Regions from separate parts of the Kribbella sp. NPDC055071 genome, predicted to be linked through region 1. Evidence: riboswitches for the same ligand, from Rfam matches in the RefSeq annotation. Region 1 holds a riboswitch; the other holds the start of a gene.
The links. A riboswitch is a leader RNA that binds a small molecule or an ion and turns the genes downstream of it on or off. The one in region 1 is predicted to bind thiamine pyrophosphate.

Region 1 (7,308 bases):
AGATACCGGGCGGAAGGTGGAAGCCGGTGCAGAACGGCTTCATGCAGCGCGGAGCTGGGGTGCAGCGACGGAACGCGTCACCGACAGGTGGAGCTCGCCGTCCGCAGCAGGTCGATGACGCGACGGCGGGTGAGGAAGGTCGTCGTCATGTCAGCAATCTTCGCATCATTGTCTACTGATGAACTAGACAATCTCGCGATCCGGGACGGCTGTCCGCAAACGACCACCCACCGGGACGACACGCCACCGGGTTGCCCTCACACTCCCGGGCCCCGGTGCGTTCTACTGACGTGATGGCTCGGGAGAAGGTCGGACTGCCGCCGTTCCAGGCGCTCGTCGACGATCACTGGCGCGACGTGGCGCGGCTGGCGCGCGCGTTGGCGGGACCGGTGGACGGCGACGACGTGGCCCAGCGCGCCTGGGAGAAGGCGTTCGCCGCGTACCCGGCGCTCACCTCGGCGAAGAACCTGCGCAGCTGGCTGCTGACCATCACGTCCCGGTGTGCGACCGACCTGCATCGCGCCCGCAAACCCCAACGACCCCTCGACGAGGCGCCACCCGTGTCGGTCAACGGCCCGGAGTCCGCCGACTGGCCGGATCCCGACCTCTGGCGAGCGGTCAACGAGCTGCCCGAACGTCAACGGTTCGCGATCACGCTCAAATACGTCGGCGACCTGGACCACCACGGTCTGGCCGCCGCCCTGGACACCACCCCCGCCGCATCGCGCCGGCTTGTCAGCGACGCCCTCGCGGCTTTGCGTACCAAACTCGGAGTAAACGTATGAATGACCTCGAGAACCGGCTCGCCCGGTTCACCATCCCTGATCTGAAACCACCGGTCTTTCCCGCCGCGGATGTCGCTTACACCCTGCATGACACTCCGATCGGCACGATGCTGCTCGCGGTCGCTCACGGCAAGGTGGTGGCCAGTTCCTTCGGTACCGAAGAGACCATCACGAACCGCCTCGCGCGGGCGGTCTCCCCGCGCGTACTGCGGCAGCCCGCCGCTCTGGACGACGTACGGCGGCAATTGGACGAATACCTGGCGGGGCGTCGGCAAGCGTTTGATCTCGAAGTGGATCTCGCGCTCGCGACACCCTTCCAACGCCTTGTGCTGAACGATTTGCCATTACACACGAGCTATGGCCGGACGACGACGTACGGGACTGTCGCCGGCGAGATCCACAAGCCGAAGGCGGCGCGAGCCGTCGGTACGGCGCTCGGCGCGAACCCCGTCTGCGTCGTGCTGCCGTGCCATCGGGTGATCGGCGCGAGCGGTGCGCTCACCGGGTACGCGGGCGGTCTGGACGCCAAGCGATTCCTGCTGAACCTTGAAGCAAAGGACTGAATTTCTTACCCACGGATTCGAAGCGAAGGAGGTGGAGTGGGCAGTTCGCGGGAATTGATTTACACTCCTCGAAACGAGGAGCAGGTCCCCAATGTGGAGTGGGGATCTGCTTCTTGTTTTCGGCCTCCGGCGCGACAAATGCGCCAGTGAGATTGTTTCGGAAAAGAATTCAGGTCGAGAAACTGACGCGTCAGTCAGATCCGGTCGGGCCGGGCTGGTGGATCTCCAGGATCAGACGGCGGCGGCCGCCCCACTCGCGCTTGTAGACCTTGTAGTTCTCGATGCCGGCGGCGGCGCAGAGGCGGCCGTAGCTGACCTCGTCGTGGATGAAGTGCACGCCGCTGCGGTTGTCGCTGAAGTCGGTGGTGACGATCCGGTGCTCGGGCCCCTGCCGCATCCCGTTGGCGATCTCGGCCGCGGTCGCCGGTCCCCAGGCCGGGCCCTCGATGATCGCGATCCCGCCCGGCTTCAGCACCCGGGAGATCTCGCAGATCGTGGAGATCTGCTCGTCCTCGGCGAACAGCTCGTGGAACGCGGTCCACAGGCAGATCACCGCGTCGAAGGCGTCCCAGCGGTACGGCAGGTCCGTCATCGAGCCGATCGCCCAGTCGATCTTGAGGTCTTCCTCGTCCGCCTTGGCCTTACCCGCCTCGATCAGGTTCGGCGAGATGTCCAGCCCACGGACGACCTTGCCGGCCCGGCGCAGCGGCAACGCGATCCGGCCGTACCCACAGCACAGGTCGAGGACCGACTCACGCCCCTCCAGCAGCTCCTCGACGGCGGTGATGATCGCCGCGTCCCGCTCGGGTGTCGTCCGCGAGATCAGTCCGTCGACCCCGAGTTCCGCGTACTCGGCCCGACTGCGCAGTGCGGAGTTCAGCATGATCGCCAGTATCCCGGGTGCTCCGGGTCAGTTGTCCAGCGGCCGGCGCCTGAGCTTGCCCAGCACGACCGCGGCGACCATCGAGACGACGATCGAGGTGTACGTCGCTCCGAGCCATCCCGGCACCGGGTGATGGTTGAACACCCGCTGCTGGACGTCGGTCCAGAACGGCGACCACCCGGCCACGGTGCCCGGGTTGACCAGCTGGTACGCGACGAAGCCGATCAGCCAGGCGACCGTGGGTTGCCAGCGGAACTTCGCCGTACTGGAGACATCCCACTGCATCTTGCTCACCACGAAGAAGTCGGCGATCGCGACCGCGAACAGCGGGATGAAGACCGAGCCGATCAGGTACAGGAACTGCGTGTAGTTGCCCAGGTCAACCATCAGCGCGATACCGGTGGCGATCACGCCGATCGCGACGGAGATCCAGCGCCGGTCGATGTGGCCGATCAGGTTGTGCGCGGCCATCGTGGTCGAGTAGACGTTCGCGTAGGCCTCATCGACCTCGTCCACCAGCAACACGAACAGCGCGATCGCACCGGCCGGCAGGGTGACCAGTGCGGTGATGACGTCCTCGCTGTTCGTCTGCAGGGTCGCGACTGCGAACACGCCCAAGGCGTAGTACCCGATAGCGGCCAGGCCGTAGCCGAGGGACGAACCGGCGAACGCGGCCTTGTTGGTGCGTGAGTGCCTGGTGTAGTCCGCGGCGAGTGGCGCGAACGAGACCACACCGGCGGCGGCCAGGTCCACGGCCGGCCAGAAGCCGAACACGCTGTCCTGCGGTAGTGCGTGGACTGGCTTGCTGAGGACCTGTACGAACAGGTAGATCGACGCGATCAGCACCAGCCAGACCATGAACTTCCGCAGCACCTTCACGCTGCCGAGCGGACGGACCGCCATGGCCGTGGCGATCACACCGGCAAGTACGACGAACAGCCAGCGCCAACGCTCGCTCGTCACCGCAACCGCGGCCTGGGAGATGACGATGATCTCCATGGTGGCCCAGCCGACGTTCTGGGCGATGTTGAGCACTGTCGGCGCTATGGAACCCTTGCGGCCGAAGAGGCCGCGGAGACTCGCCATCGCGGGCGCACCGGTCTGTGAACCGAAGACAGCGGCGCCACCGAGCACTAGGGCGCCGATACCGCAGCCGACGACGACTGCGAGCAGTCCCTGCCACAGTGAGCCGGTGTACGCGGCCACGAGAGCGCCGGTGACCGGGCCGAACAGTGAGATGCCGAAGTTGCCCCAGAGGGTGAACTGGTCCAGGAACCCGAGCGTTCGGGGCGCATCGGTGGTCAGAACGAGCGGAGCCTCGGTTTGCCTCGCAGGACGAACAGCAGTACTGGTCACGATGACCCGCTCCCTACGCCGGCATTACCCGGTCAGGTTCAGGCGGTCGGCGACCCTGCTGTCGCCCTCTCAGCCCGCGCAGATCGGTGCGAGCTCCCGCTGAGGTTTTGTTTGCCGCGTCAACAGTAGCTCTTCCGCCGGATGCGGGCGGCGGCTACTCGGTTTCCGGCGCGGCGGCTACTCGGATTCCGGCGCGGCGGCGGCTCGTTGGATGAGAGCGGCGACCTCGGGCCCGTTGGTGAGCACTGGCATGTGTGAGCCGGTTTCGAGCGTTCTGGCCTCGCCGTGGCTCAGCTCCGCGAGTCGTTGGACCCAGTCGGCCGGTGAGATCAGGTCGTGCTTGCAGCGCACGATGACCACCGGTGCCTTCACCTGAGTGATCACAGCGGCCAGGTCGTGGTGTCTGGCGGCTTCTGCGGCCCGCGCGATCGTGGAGAACGTCGTACGGGCGTACTGCGGGGTGACTACCCGGATCAGCCTCGGCGACTCCGGTACGGCGGAGCCCACGAACCGGACCGCGCGATCCACCCAGCTCGACATCCGCACGTCTCCGGTCGGAGCCGCGAGTACGAGCGCGTGGACCAGTTCGGGGTGGGTGACCGCGGTCTCGACCACGACCTGGCAGCTGGCCGAGTGACCTACCAGGACGGACCGCTCCCGGATCTTGTCCGCGAGTGCGACGCCCAGCGCGCGCGGGTGGAGATCCTCGCGGTCGCCTGCTGGTTCGCCGTACCCGGGCAACGTGAGGACCTGGTACGGCGTGGTCAGGTGCTCGACCGTCTTGGCGTAGGACTCCGGCCCGAGGCCGAGGCCTGGGACCAGGACGACGGGTGCGTTCACTCCCAGGGCGCTTTGGCCGGCGGACCTTGGACGATCGGGTTGCGCACCTCGGGCTTCAGCTCACGCCACCCGAGCGCCAGGCCGGCGGCGAGGATCAGCAGGCCGAGACCACCCCAGCCGTACGCCGTGGGCAACCGGTCGACCGAGCCGTCGATCGCACCCAGGCCGGTGGTCAGGACCATGATCAGCCAGATCAGGATCGGGATCACGGAGACCGCAACCAGCAGCAGGCCACCGAGCTCGATCGGATCGGGTTGGCGACCGGCCTTGCGGCGTGCGAGCACGTCGCGGATCCACATCGCCAGCGCGGCCAAGCCGACCACCACGAGCAGCAGCTGGCCGATCGCGTCGATCACGTCGGTGCGGAGCGGGTGGTTGAGCGGTGAGCCGGGCGCCTGGGAGATGTCCCGGAGTGAGACCCGTTGAATGGTCAGGACCAGCAGTCCGTAGATCCCCGCGATCAGAGTGGCCAGTCCGACGACTCGAGCGGCGCGCGGGTCACGGGGTGCGACCAGCTCTTCACGACCGTACGTCGGCAGCTCGTGCTGCTGCGGGTGCACCGGAGCGCCGTACGGGCTGCCCTGCCGATACACCGGCGGCTGCGTGTAGCCCGGGCCGCCGTACTGGCCCGGCGCTTGCCCTTGCTGAGCCGGTTGAGGTGGTTGGCCCTGGGCCGGTTGACCTTGCGGCGCCTGCGGGCCATACGTGCCACCGCCGTACGGCGTAGGCCGCGCGTAGTACTGCTCGTCCCCGGACTGGTCAGGCTCATCCCCCCGGCCATACGTCGGAAAATCCTGCGACGACACCACTCCACCTCCCCTCGGACTCAGCCATGACCCTCGACCCTACCCACCCAGCACCCGCCCCGAAAGGGCAGCTCAGGCGGTGCGGGTGCGGAGGAACTTGCCGAAGTGGGGGACTGTGAAGGCTACGGTGCCTCGTTCGGCGGAGAAGACGAGGCCTTTCTTGATGAGGCCGTCTCGGGCTGGGGAGAGGGACTGGGGTTTGCGGCTCAGGGTGTTGGCTACTTCGGCGGTGGGGACGGAGCCGTCGTCCACGCCGATGCCCAGCTCGGCCATGGCTCGCATGTACTCGCGTTCGGCGGGGGTGGCGCGTTCGTACCTCGAACCGAAGAAGCCGACGGTCAGCTCCGCCGACGCCTCCGGAGCGGCCAGGGCGACGTCTTTGATGGTGATCGGGGACGTCGGCGCGTGGTCCCAGGTGGAGTGGGCGAAGGCCTGGACGAAGTACGGGTAGCCGTCGGTCTGGGCGTACAGCTCGTCCAGCGCCTCCTCGTCGTACTGGACGCCCTCGCTCTCCGCGGGGATCATCAGCGCGCGATCACACGCCTCCCGCGCCAACCGGTCGACGCGGATGTAGCGGAAGAGCCGCTCGGAGTACGACTTGCTCGCAGACAGTACAGCGGGCAGATGCGGCAGACCGGCACCCACAACGACCAGTGGCGCGCTCTGCTGCGAGATCTCGTGACAAGCGGCGCACAGCGCGGACAGGTCGTCCGCACTGATGTCCTGCATCTCGTCGATGAACAGTCCGACCCCAACGGACAGATCGCCGGCCAAATCAGCCGCATCGGCGAACAGCTCGATCAGATCCATCTCGAGGTCACCGGAGTCGGCTCGGCCCTTCGCAGCGGCCACGTCCAGCGGCGGATGCCACCGGATCCCCTTCCGGTCGTTCGCAGCGGTCCGCAACGCGAACGCCTTCAGTACGGCGCTGAACTCGTCGACCCGGTCGTCGTCGCGATGCCGGTGCCCAAGCTCCCGCATGGCGGTGTGCAGCGCCTGCGCGATCGGCAGCCGGATGCTCTGGTCCGGCCGGGCCTCGATCTTCCCGGTACCCCAGGCACGCTTGATCGCCTGACTACGCAAGGTGTTGAGCAGGACGGTCTTGCCGACGCCACGCAGTCCGGACAGCACCAGACTCCGCTCGGGCCGGCCCGCGGCGACGCGCTCGAGCACCACCTCGAACTGCCGCACCTCGGTGTCGCGACCGGCCAGCTCAGGCGGCCGCTGACCGGCGCCGGGCGCATAGGGATTCCGGATCGGATCCATGCTGTCACTGTATGAGCCCGTCTAGCGTTTTCCTTAGATTGACCTAGCCGGCGCGAGAGCGTGTCGCGATCGGTCTCTACAGCTTTCTAGTGAAAAGAGTAGAAAATGGTAGACAGCACGAGCGAGTGGTAGCGCACTATGGTTCCGGCATGCGGGTGGAGTGGGCCGAGCAGGCCGGAGCGCTGTACGAGCGGGTGCATCAGCAGTACGTCGGCGGTGCCCGCAAGCTGGAGTCCCTGATCGACGAGCTGATCGGCGACGAGGAAGGCATCAACTACCTCAGCGCGACCGCACGCGCCAAGGACCCCGAGTCCTTCCTGGTCAAGGCGGCCAAACCGCACCCCGACGACCCCACTCGGCCCAAGTACGACGATCCGCTCAACCAGATCACCGACCTGGTCGCGGCTCGGGTGATCACGTTCCTGGTCGAGGCGGTGGACCGGGTCTGCGAGGTGATCGAGGCGGAGTTCGACATCGTCGAGCACACGGACATGGGCGCGCACACCCGGGCGCAGGGCGTGTTCGGGTACGCGAGCAAGCACTACCTGGTCCGGCTGAACGCCCATCGCCGCGAGTTGCCGGAGTACGCCGTACTGAAGAACCTGACGATGGAGATCCAGGTGCGTACGGCGGTCCAGCACGCGTGGGCCGAGTTCGAGCACGACATCCGGTACAAGCTGGACATCCCGCCGGCCCGCAAGCCCGAGTTCGACCGGCGCTTCCTGCTCGCCGCGGCGCTGATGGAGTTGGCCGACAACGAGTTCACCGAGATCGACCGGCTCTACCGCGAGCTCGCCGCGGCCGAGCCG
Region 2 (7,308 bases), on a different contig from region 1:
GCCTGGCGGGAGATCGTTTCGCAGGCGGGGACGTTGGGGTTGGCCGATCGGATTGTGATCGGGGTGACGTTGAAGGCACGGGCTGAGGCGCTGGCGGCGTACGAGGGACTGGTCCGGGACGCGGGGGACCTGGCCGGGGATGCGCGGGCGTTTGCGGCGGCGGTGCGGACGCAGAATCCGTTGACGGCGGTGTGCTGGAGTATCGGGCTGGCCGCTGGGGTGCTGGGGTTCTTCGGAGTGTGGGGGTTCGACGTGGTGAAGCGGGTTGTCTCACCGTCGTCGGAGGTCGAGCTTGCGCAGACGACGGTGGCGCTGGTCGGGGTGCTGATTGTGGCGGCGGGGGCGGTGGTCGTCGGCGTACTGCGGGCTGCGGTGAGCGCCGGGCATGCCGGCTTGGAGAACGGACTCGTGTCCGCCGTGTTGTTGCGCGAGGTGCGGCCGGCTGAGGAGCGGTTGTTCGCGGTGTTCCAGCGGCAGGTGCCGGAGCCGGCGGTCAGTTCGGTGCCGTTGATCGTGATGGGGATCGGTGGGCTGCTCGCGGGGATCGCGGTCGCCGTCCTGGCCGGCGTGGGCCAGTAGGTCACGAAAACGACGCGGTTCGGCGCAGAAGCCGGCCGAACTCTCGCGTGACGCAGCGTGACGGTGGTATGCATCGGACTTCGCCCGGGAAGTCCGGGCGCTGACAATCCCGCCGCGGGGGGAACCGACGGCGGGTTGGGGGGAACTGTGCCTTTCATTCGTGCTGCGCTCGCATCGGCCGCTCTACTGGTCGTCGGGGCAGGCTGTGGACCATCATCCGGTACGACGGACGTCGCCGACCCACCCGCGAGCGTCGCCACCATCACCAAGCCGACCTCCACACCCACATCCACACCGACCACACCGACCACACCGCCGACGACGGCAGCCACGCCGACCATCGAACCGCCCACGACGACCAAGCCGGCGATCGTCAAGCCGATCACGACCAAGACGAGGGTGTTCGAGTACCGCACGATCCCGTTCAAGAAGAAGACGGTGACGGACGACTCGATGCCCAAGGGCGAGAAGACCATCCGGACGGCAGGGGTCGATGGGACGCGCAAGCTGACCTATGAGATCACGTGGGTGAACGGCGTACAGAAGGCGAAGCGCCTGGTCCGGCAGGACGTCTCCAAGCAGCCGACGACGCAGGTGACAGCCGTCGGCACACAGGTCGAGGAGACCGAATCGTCCGGCTGCGACCCGAACTACAGCGGCTGCGTCCCGATCGCCAGCGACGTCGACTGTTCGGGCGGCAGCGGCAACGGTCCGGAGTACGTCGCGGGCCCGGTCGAGGTCATCGGGTCCGACATCTACGGACTGGACCGCGACCACGACGGCATCGGCTGCGAGGACTGACCAGCCGCAGACCGAACCAGCCGACGACTGACCTAACCAAAGGCTGATCCAGCCGGCAGCGCCACGCACGCGGCCGGCTCAATCACGAACCTGCGGACTCATCATCCGCAAGTCGGGTTAGGCCGGATCCCCAGGCCATCACAATCGCCACGGACAGCGCCAGCTGAGCGTGAGCACCGGTCGTCGCGGGTGATTGTGATGGGCTGGAGATCGGCAGCACGATCTAGGGTGGGCGGGTGCTGGTTTATGTGTTGGGGCCGCAGGATCTGGGGGAGGTTCGGTTTGCGGTTTCGCCGGCCGCTGAGATGGTTCTGTCGTTGCGGGCGCTGAGGGACCCTGGACGGTTTCCGCTGCAGTTGCGGTGGGTTCGGGCAGTGCAGCCTCGTCTACAGGAGCTGGACTGGTCGGTTCTGAAGTGGTTGGTCAACGACACGATGGGCAGCCCCGACTTCCTGACACCCCGGCCGACGTCGCCCCTGACGCAACTCGAGGACGAACTGGCGATCATCGCGGACGTCGACCCCGAAACCTTCGACCGCCAACTCGTTGCGGTCAACAACGCGAGACCTGAGGATCTGGACCCCGTCAAGGTCGTCGACGCACTCCGCGAGTACTGGGACGCGGTCATGGCGCCGTACTGGGATCGGATGCGCGCGATCCTCACCGCCGACATCAGCTACCGCGGACACATCCTGACCCAACACGGCACCGACGCGATGCTCAACGGACTCGGCCCCGCGATCACCTACAGCGACGGACTACTCAAGGTCGACCAGGTCAGCGACCCCAGCCGCACCGAGAAGGTCGACGGCCGCGGACTCGTCCTGCAGCCGACCTTGTTCGGGCCGCATGCGGTGATCCCGATGGAGGTCGGCGCCGCGCCCATCCTCGGGTACCCGCCGCGCGGCCAGGCCCACCTGTGGTCCGTCGTCGAACCGCCCTCACGACAGGATCTCGCCCAATTGATCGGTACGCCGCGCGCCCACATCCTCACGCTGCTCACGCATCCGCGCACCACGACCGACCTGGCCGGCGAGCTGAAGGTGACGCCGTCGGCCGTGAGCCAGCACCTTCAACTGCTGCGTCGTACCGGTCTGGTCGAGCCGGAACGTACCGGTAAACAAGTGCTTTACCGGCCGACCGAGCTCGCCGCACTCCTGACCGGATCCGATCCGACCTGAGCTATAGTCGAAACTCCGCGGGAGCTTGCAGGAGTGGGCTGAGAGGGTGACCGGACCGTCACCGACCGCTGAACCTGAATCGGGTAATTCCGGCGTAGGGAGGAAGCGATGCAAGAGCCTGTGTGGGTGAACGGTTCGGCGACCGACGTCGCCCCGGGTCGCTCCGTCGCCGAGCTGGTGCGGGAGTATTCCGACCGACAGACCGGGATCGCGGTGGCGATCAACGAGGATGTGCTGACCAAGGCCGAGTGGGCGGAGACGACCCTGAAGCCGGGCGATCGGGTCGAGATCGTCAGTGCGGTCCAAGGAGGCTGACATGGATGATCCGTTCGAGCTGGGCGGCCGCACGTACACGTCGCGACTCATCATGGGGACCGGCGGTTCGGCCAACCTGGAAGTGATGGAGGAGGCATTGATTGCCTCCGGCACCCAATTGACCACGGTCGCGATGCGTCGGCTGGGCACGGGCCACGAGGGCTCGGTCCTCGACGTACTCACGAAGCACGGCATCGACGTCCTGCCGAACACGGCCGGCTGCCACACCGCCGCCGAGGCGGTCCTCACCGCCAAGCTCGCCCGGGAGGCCTTGCAGACCGACCTGATCAAGGTCGAGGTCGTCGCCGACGACCACCTGCTCCTGCCGGACCCGATCGAGCTCCTCGACGCCGTAGATGCCTTGGTGGCCGACGGTTTCACCGTCCTCCCCTACACCAACGACGACCCGATCCTCGCGCGCCGGCTGGAGCAGGCGGGATGCGCTGCGGTGATGCCGTTGGCCGCGCCGATCGGTTCCGCGCTCGGCATCCGGAATCCGCACAACCTCGCGCTGATCGTCGAGGCCGCGAACGTCCCGGTAATCGTTGACGCAGGCATCGGTACGGCGAGTGACGCGGCGCTGGCCATGGAGCTCGGCTGCTCCGCGGTCATGCTCGCCACCCCGGTCACGCGGGCCGAGAAGCCCGCGCTGATGGCCGCGGCGATGCGCGACGCGATCTCGGCCGGTCGCAACGCACGCCTGGCCGGCCGCGTCCCGAAACGGTGGCAATCGGCCCACGCCTCATCCCCTACCACCGGCCTACCGACCTTCTGAGGAAGACCTTTGCGCAAGTTCTCGTACCCACAACCGGACGGTGTTGCCGCCGGCAAGGGATACAGCCATGTCGTGACCGGGCCTGGTCAGTGGGTGGCGATCTCCGGGCAGGTCGCGCTGGACAGCGACGGAAAGTTCGTCGGAGTCGGGGATCCGGCCGCGCAGGCCCGGCAGGTGTTCGCCAACCTGGAAGCCTGCCTGAAGGCCGCGGGTGCCACGTTCGCCGATGTGGTGAAGCTGACCTTCTACGTCACCGACATCGCGTATCTGCCGGCACTCCGCGCGGCCCGCGACGAGTACGTCGACACCGACAATCCACCCGCCTCGATGGCCCTGCAGGTCGCCGGGCTGTTCAGTCCCGACGCCCTGGTCGAGGTCGAGGCCGACGCCATCATCTGAGGCTAGCGCAACAGATCCACCGCAATCCGCGCCGCTTCGCCAATGGCAGCGTCGACCCGCGGCTGTCGGAAGTCACCCCGAGCGCTGCGAGTGAACACAGCAACGGCGAACGCCGCGCCACCCGGCAGCGTGACCACGCCGACCTCATGCCGCAGAGCGCCGTACGTCCCGGTCTTCCCCGCGACGAGCACCTCGTCATGCGGGAAACCGGACGCCAACCTCTGCAGGAACACCTGTCGCTGCATGGTCGCCCGCACAAACGAGGTCTGCTCGGTCGAGAGCAACTCACCCGCCCACAATCGCCGCAAGAGCAGCGTCAGGTCCCGCGGACAGCTCGCCGACGCGTTCGCCGCGTCGTAGACCCCGTCCGGATCGGTCTGATCGTTGTCCGCGAGTACGGCGAGGGCCGCATCCGGACTCGACAGACCGGTCAACCGCTGCAAGTACCGCAGCTGCGAAGCGGTTCCCCGCCGTACGGAGGTCCGTCGCAGACCGAAAGACTCGAGCAGCGCGGCCAACCGCTGTACGCCGACAACGTCGAGCAACGCGTCCGCCGAGGCATTGTCCGACACCGTCATCATCGACAGCGCGAGATCCCGCAGCGACGCCGTCACCGGATCCGCGAACAGCGCCAACCCGGTCGGTCCGTCCGTCCGCGTCGACGGATCCAACGTCACCCGCGTCCGCGGATCCACCTCACCCTGATCCACCAACCGGCAGAACCCAGCCAGTAAAGGCAGCTTGTAAACAGACGCCATCGGTACGACGTCATCCGCATCGACCTCGACCGTGGCGTCGGAATCGTCGAGCGAGACCGCATGCAGCCAACCCCGTACGCCGGCATCCTCGAAGACGCCCCTGATCCGCACATTCATGAGATCACCAGGGCGTCCGTCAGCTGCGCCATCACGTCCGTCGGCCGGAGGAACGGCGTACGCGTCCGGGACCACACCAGCCGAAGCCGCACCGGCAGCGGGTCGTCGACCAGTCGATGCCGCCCGATCCCCGGGGCGGCCAACGCCGGATCCGCCGTCACCACGATCGCCTGACCCGCCGCAGCCATCGCGAGCCCGGCCCGCTCATCCGTCACCACGACCGTGCCACCTTCCGGCCGATGCAACGCCAATGTGTCCAGGAAGAGATCCCGAGCCGCCGGAGCCTCCGCCCGCGGCCGAACGGCGACCGGCAGCCGACCCAACCGCCGCAACTTCAGCTCCGAACCGTCATCCGGAGTCAACGACGTCGGCACCAGCGCCCACGTCGGCAGCAACGTGACCGCCCCGGCCTCCAGCCCGTCCAGCACAGTCGGATGCAGTACGGCGGCCACCGTCAGCCGCCCCGTACCGACCTGGCCAACCAACGAACTGGTCGGCGCAGACACAACCGTCACCCGGCTCCCCGGGATGACCGCACCACAAGCCGCCGCCACCGCGGCTCCGGCCGACGGCGGAACCTCCGGCGCGAGTCCAAGCCGGATCTCCGGGCCTTCCGGATCCCTCCCGATCGCGGCCTGGTGCAGCTCCTCGATCGAGGTCAGCGCACGCCGCGCATACGGAAGCAGGGCGGCCCCGGCCGCGGTCAGCTCGACCCGACCCTGACCGCGCTCGAACAGCTTCGAACCGACGAGCGCCTCCAGCCGGCGCAGGCCCTGGGACAGCGGCGGCTGGGTGATACCGACAGCCCGGGCCGCATCGCCAAAGTGTTGCTCCTCGGCGAGCGCGATGAAGATCTGCAGATGCCGTTCAGTCAGCATGACCCAGCTGACCTGCGGCGATATCTCCAGACAATCGGATCATGCGTCAGAGCATATTCGACATGCCGCGCTCGCTTCACCTTGACTGAAGGCTCAGGTACGGCGAGAGAAGACAGCGTGAAGGTGAGTCGCAGAGGCATGTTGACCGGCGCAGCCGCGGTCGGAGCGGCCGGTGTGATCGGAGCCGCGACCCGCGAGCAGGTCGCCACAGCAGAAACCGAAACAATGACCCAGCAGCGGACGCCGGTGGAGATCACCTGGTTCGGCACGCACGCATGGCAGCTCAAGTCCGGCAACAGCGTCGTACTGACCGATCCGTGGCTGACTCGCTTCAAGACCGGCACGTTCACCCCGGAGGGCGCGGACCCCAAGACCAAGCTGGTGATCAAGCCCGAGGTGATCGATCGCCACCTCACCACGGCCGACGCGATCCTGGTCCACCACGCGCACTACGACCACATGGCCGACGTTCCGTACGTCGCGAAGAAGACGCAGGCGACCGTCCTCGGTACGCAGACCCACGTCAACCTGCTCAAGGCGATGCGGACCCCGGCGGACCTGCTCTCCCCGGTTCGCGGCGGCGAATACCTACCGTTCGGCGGTTTCACGATCGAGGTGTTCCCGTCGCTGCATTCGTGCAGTGGTGAGCGGCACACCTACGCCTGGCCGGGCTACCACCTGGAGTCGGTCCCGCCGCGTCCGCGGGTGATCGAGGACCTGGTCGAGGGCGGCACGCTCGCGTTCGTGATCACGATCGGCGGCCTGCGCATCCTCAGTCTGAGTACGGCGAACTTCGACCCGAACGCGCTGCGCGGCCTTCAGGTCGACGTCGCGTTCGCGGCCCCCGGCGGTGAGCCCGGCATCACCGATCGGCTACTGCAAACCATCAAGCCGGTGAAGACGGTCATCGCCACGCACTGGGACGACTTCGACAAGCCGCTCGACGAGCCAGGTGTCCCGTGGACCGATCTGGCCCCACTCCGCGCCTCGGTCGAGAAGACCGGCGCGAAGTTCGTCGTACTGGATCACCTGCAGAAGGTCACGCTTTGACGCGGTAGTGGTACTGCGAGACGGTCCGGAAGCCCAAGCGGTCGTAGAGGGCCCGGGCCGGCTCGTTGTCCGCGAGCACGCAGAGCCAGACCCACCGCGCGCCCAGTGTCGTTGCCTTCTGCAACAAGCCCTGGATCACCGCGAGTGCGATCCCCTGCCGGCGGAAACGCTCGTCGACGGCGAGGCAGTACAGCCCGGCCGTGTCCTCGACCAGGGCGAGCCGCCCGATCCCGCGAGCCGGCCGACCTTCGGGTACGACGGCGTACACAGCGTTCCCGCGGTCGAGAATCTCCCGGGCCGCCGCCTGCTCAGCCGAACCACCCCGCCCGTCGATGCTCCACCAGAGATCCATCCAGTCATTGGTCGGAGCCGACGAAATATTCACCCCGACCGACGGTGTCGGCAGCTTGGCGAGCACCTCGGAGATCTCGGCGTACTGCACCAATGTCGGCGTC

Region 2: another riboswitch for thiamine pyrophosphate. It lies ahead of thiS (sulfur carrier protein ThiS); the one in region 1 lies ahead of ACWF4Z_RS31495 (purine-cytosine permease family protein).

The regions. Positions count from the first base shown of each region.
Region 1 covers NZ_JBSGUS010000023.1:112,342-119,649, reverse strand. The annotation lists gene ACWF4Z_RS31510 (RNA polymerase sigma factor) at 276-785, shown strand; gene ACWF4Z_RS31505 (methylated-DNA--[protein]-cysteine S-methyltransferase) at 782-1,348, shown strand; gene ACWF4Z_RS31500 (class I SAM-dependent methyltransferase) at 1,539-2,231, opposite strand; gene ACWF4Z_RS31495 (purine-cytosine permease family protein) at 2,259-3,587, opposite strand; TPP riboswitch at 3,581-3,697, opposite strand; gene ACWF4Z_RS31490 (alpha/beta fold hydrolase) at 3,765-4,427, opposite strand; gene ACWF4Z_RS31485 (hypothetical protein) at 4,424-5,233, opposite strand; gene ACWF4Z_RS31480 (ATP-binding protein) at 5,306-6,499, opposite strand; gene ACWF4Z_RS31475 (GTP pyrophosphokinase) at 6,649-7,308, shown strand, end outside.
Region 2 covers NZ_JBSGUS010000050.1:6,203-13,510, reverse strand. The annotation lists gene ACWF4Z_RS37820 (hypothetical protein) at 1-579, shown strand, start outside; gene ACWF4Z_RS37815 (G5 domain-containing protein) at 727-1,380, shown strand; gene ACWF4Z_RS37810 (DUF5937 family protein) at 1,755-2,561, shown strand; TPP riboswitch at 2,569-2,679, shown strand; gene thiS (sulfur carrier protein ThiS) at 2,670-2,876, shown strand; gene ACWF4Z_RS37800 (thiazole synthase) at 2,878-3,651, shown strand; gene ACWF4Z_RS37795 (RidA family protein) at 3,661-4,050, shown strand; gene ACWF4Z_RS37790 (serine hydrolase) at 4,053-4,925, opposite strand; gene ACWF4Z_RS37785 (LysR family transcriptional regulator) at 4,922-5,803, opposite strand; gene ACWF4Z_RS37780 (MBL fold metallo-hydrolase) at 5,942-6,853, shown strand; gene ACWF4Z_RS37775 (GNAT family N-acetyltransferase) at 6,843-7,308, opposite strand, start outside.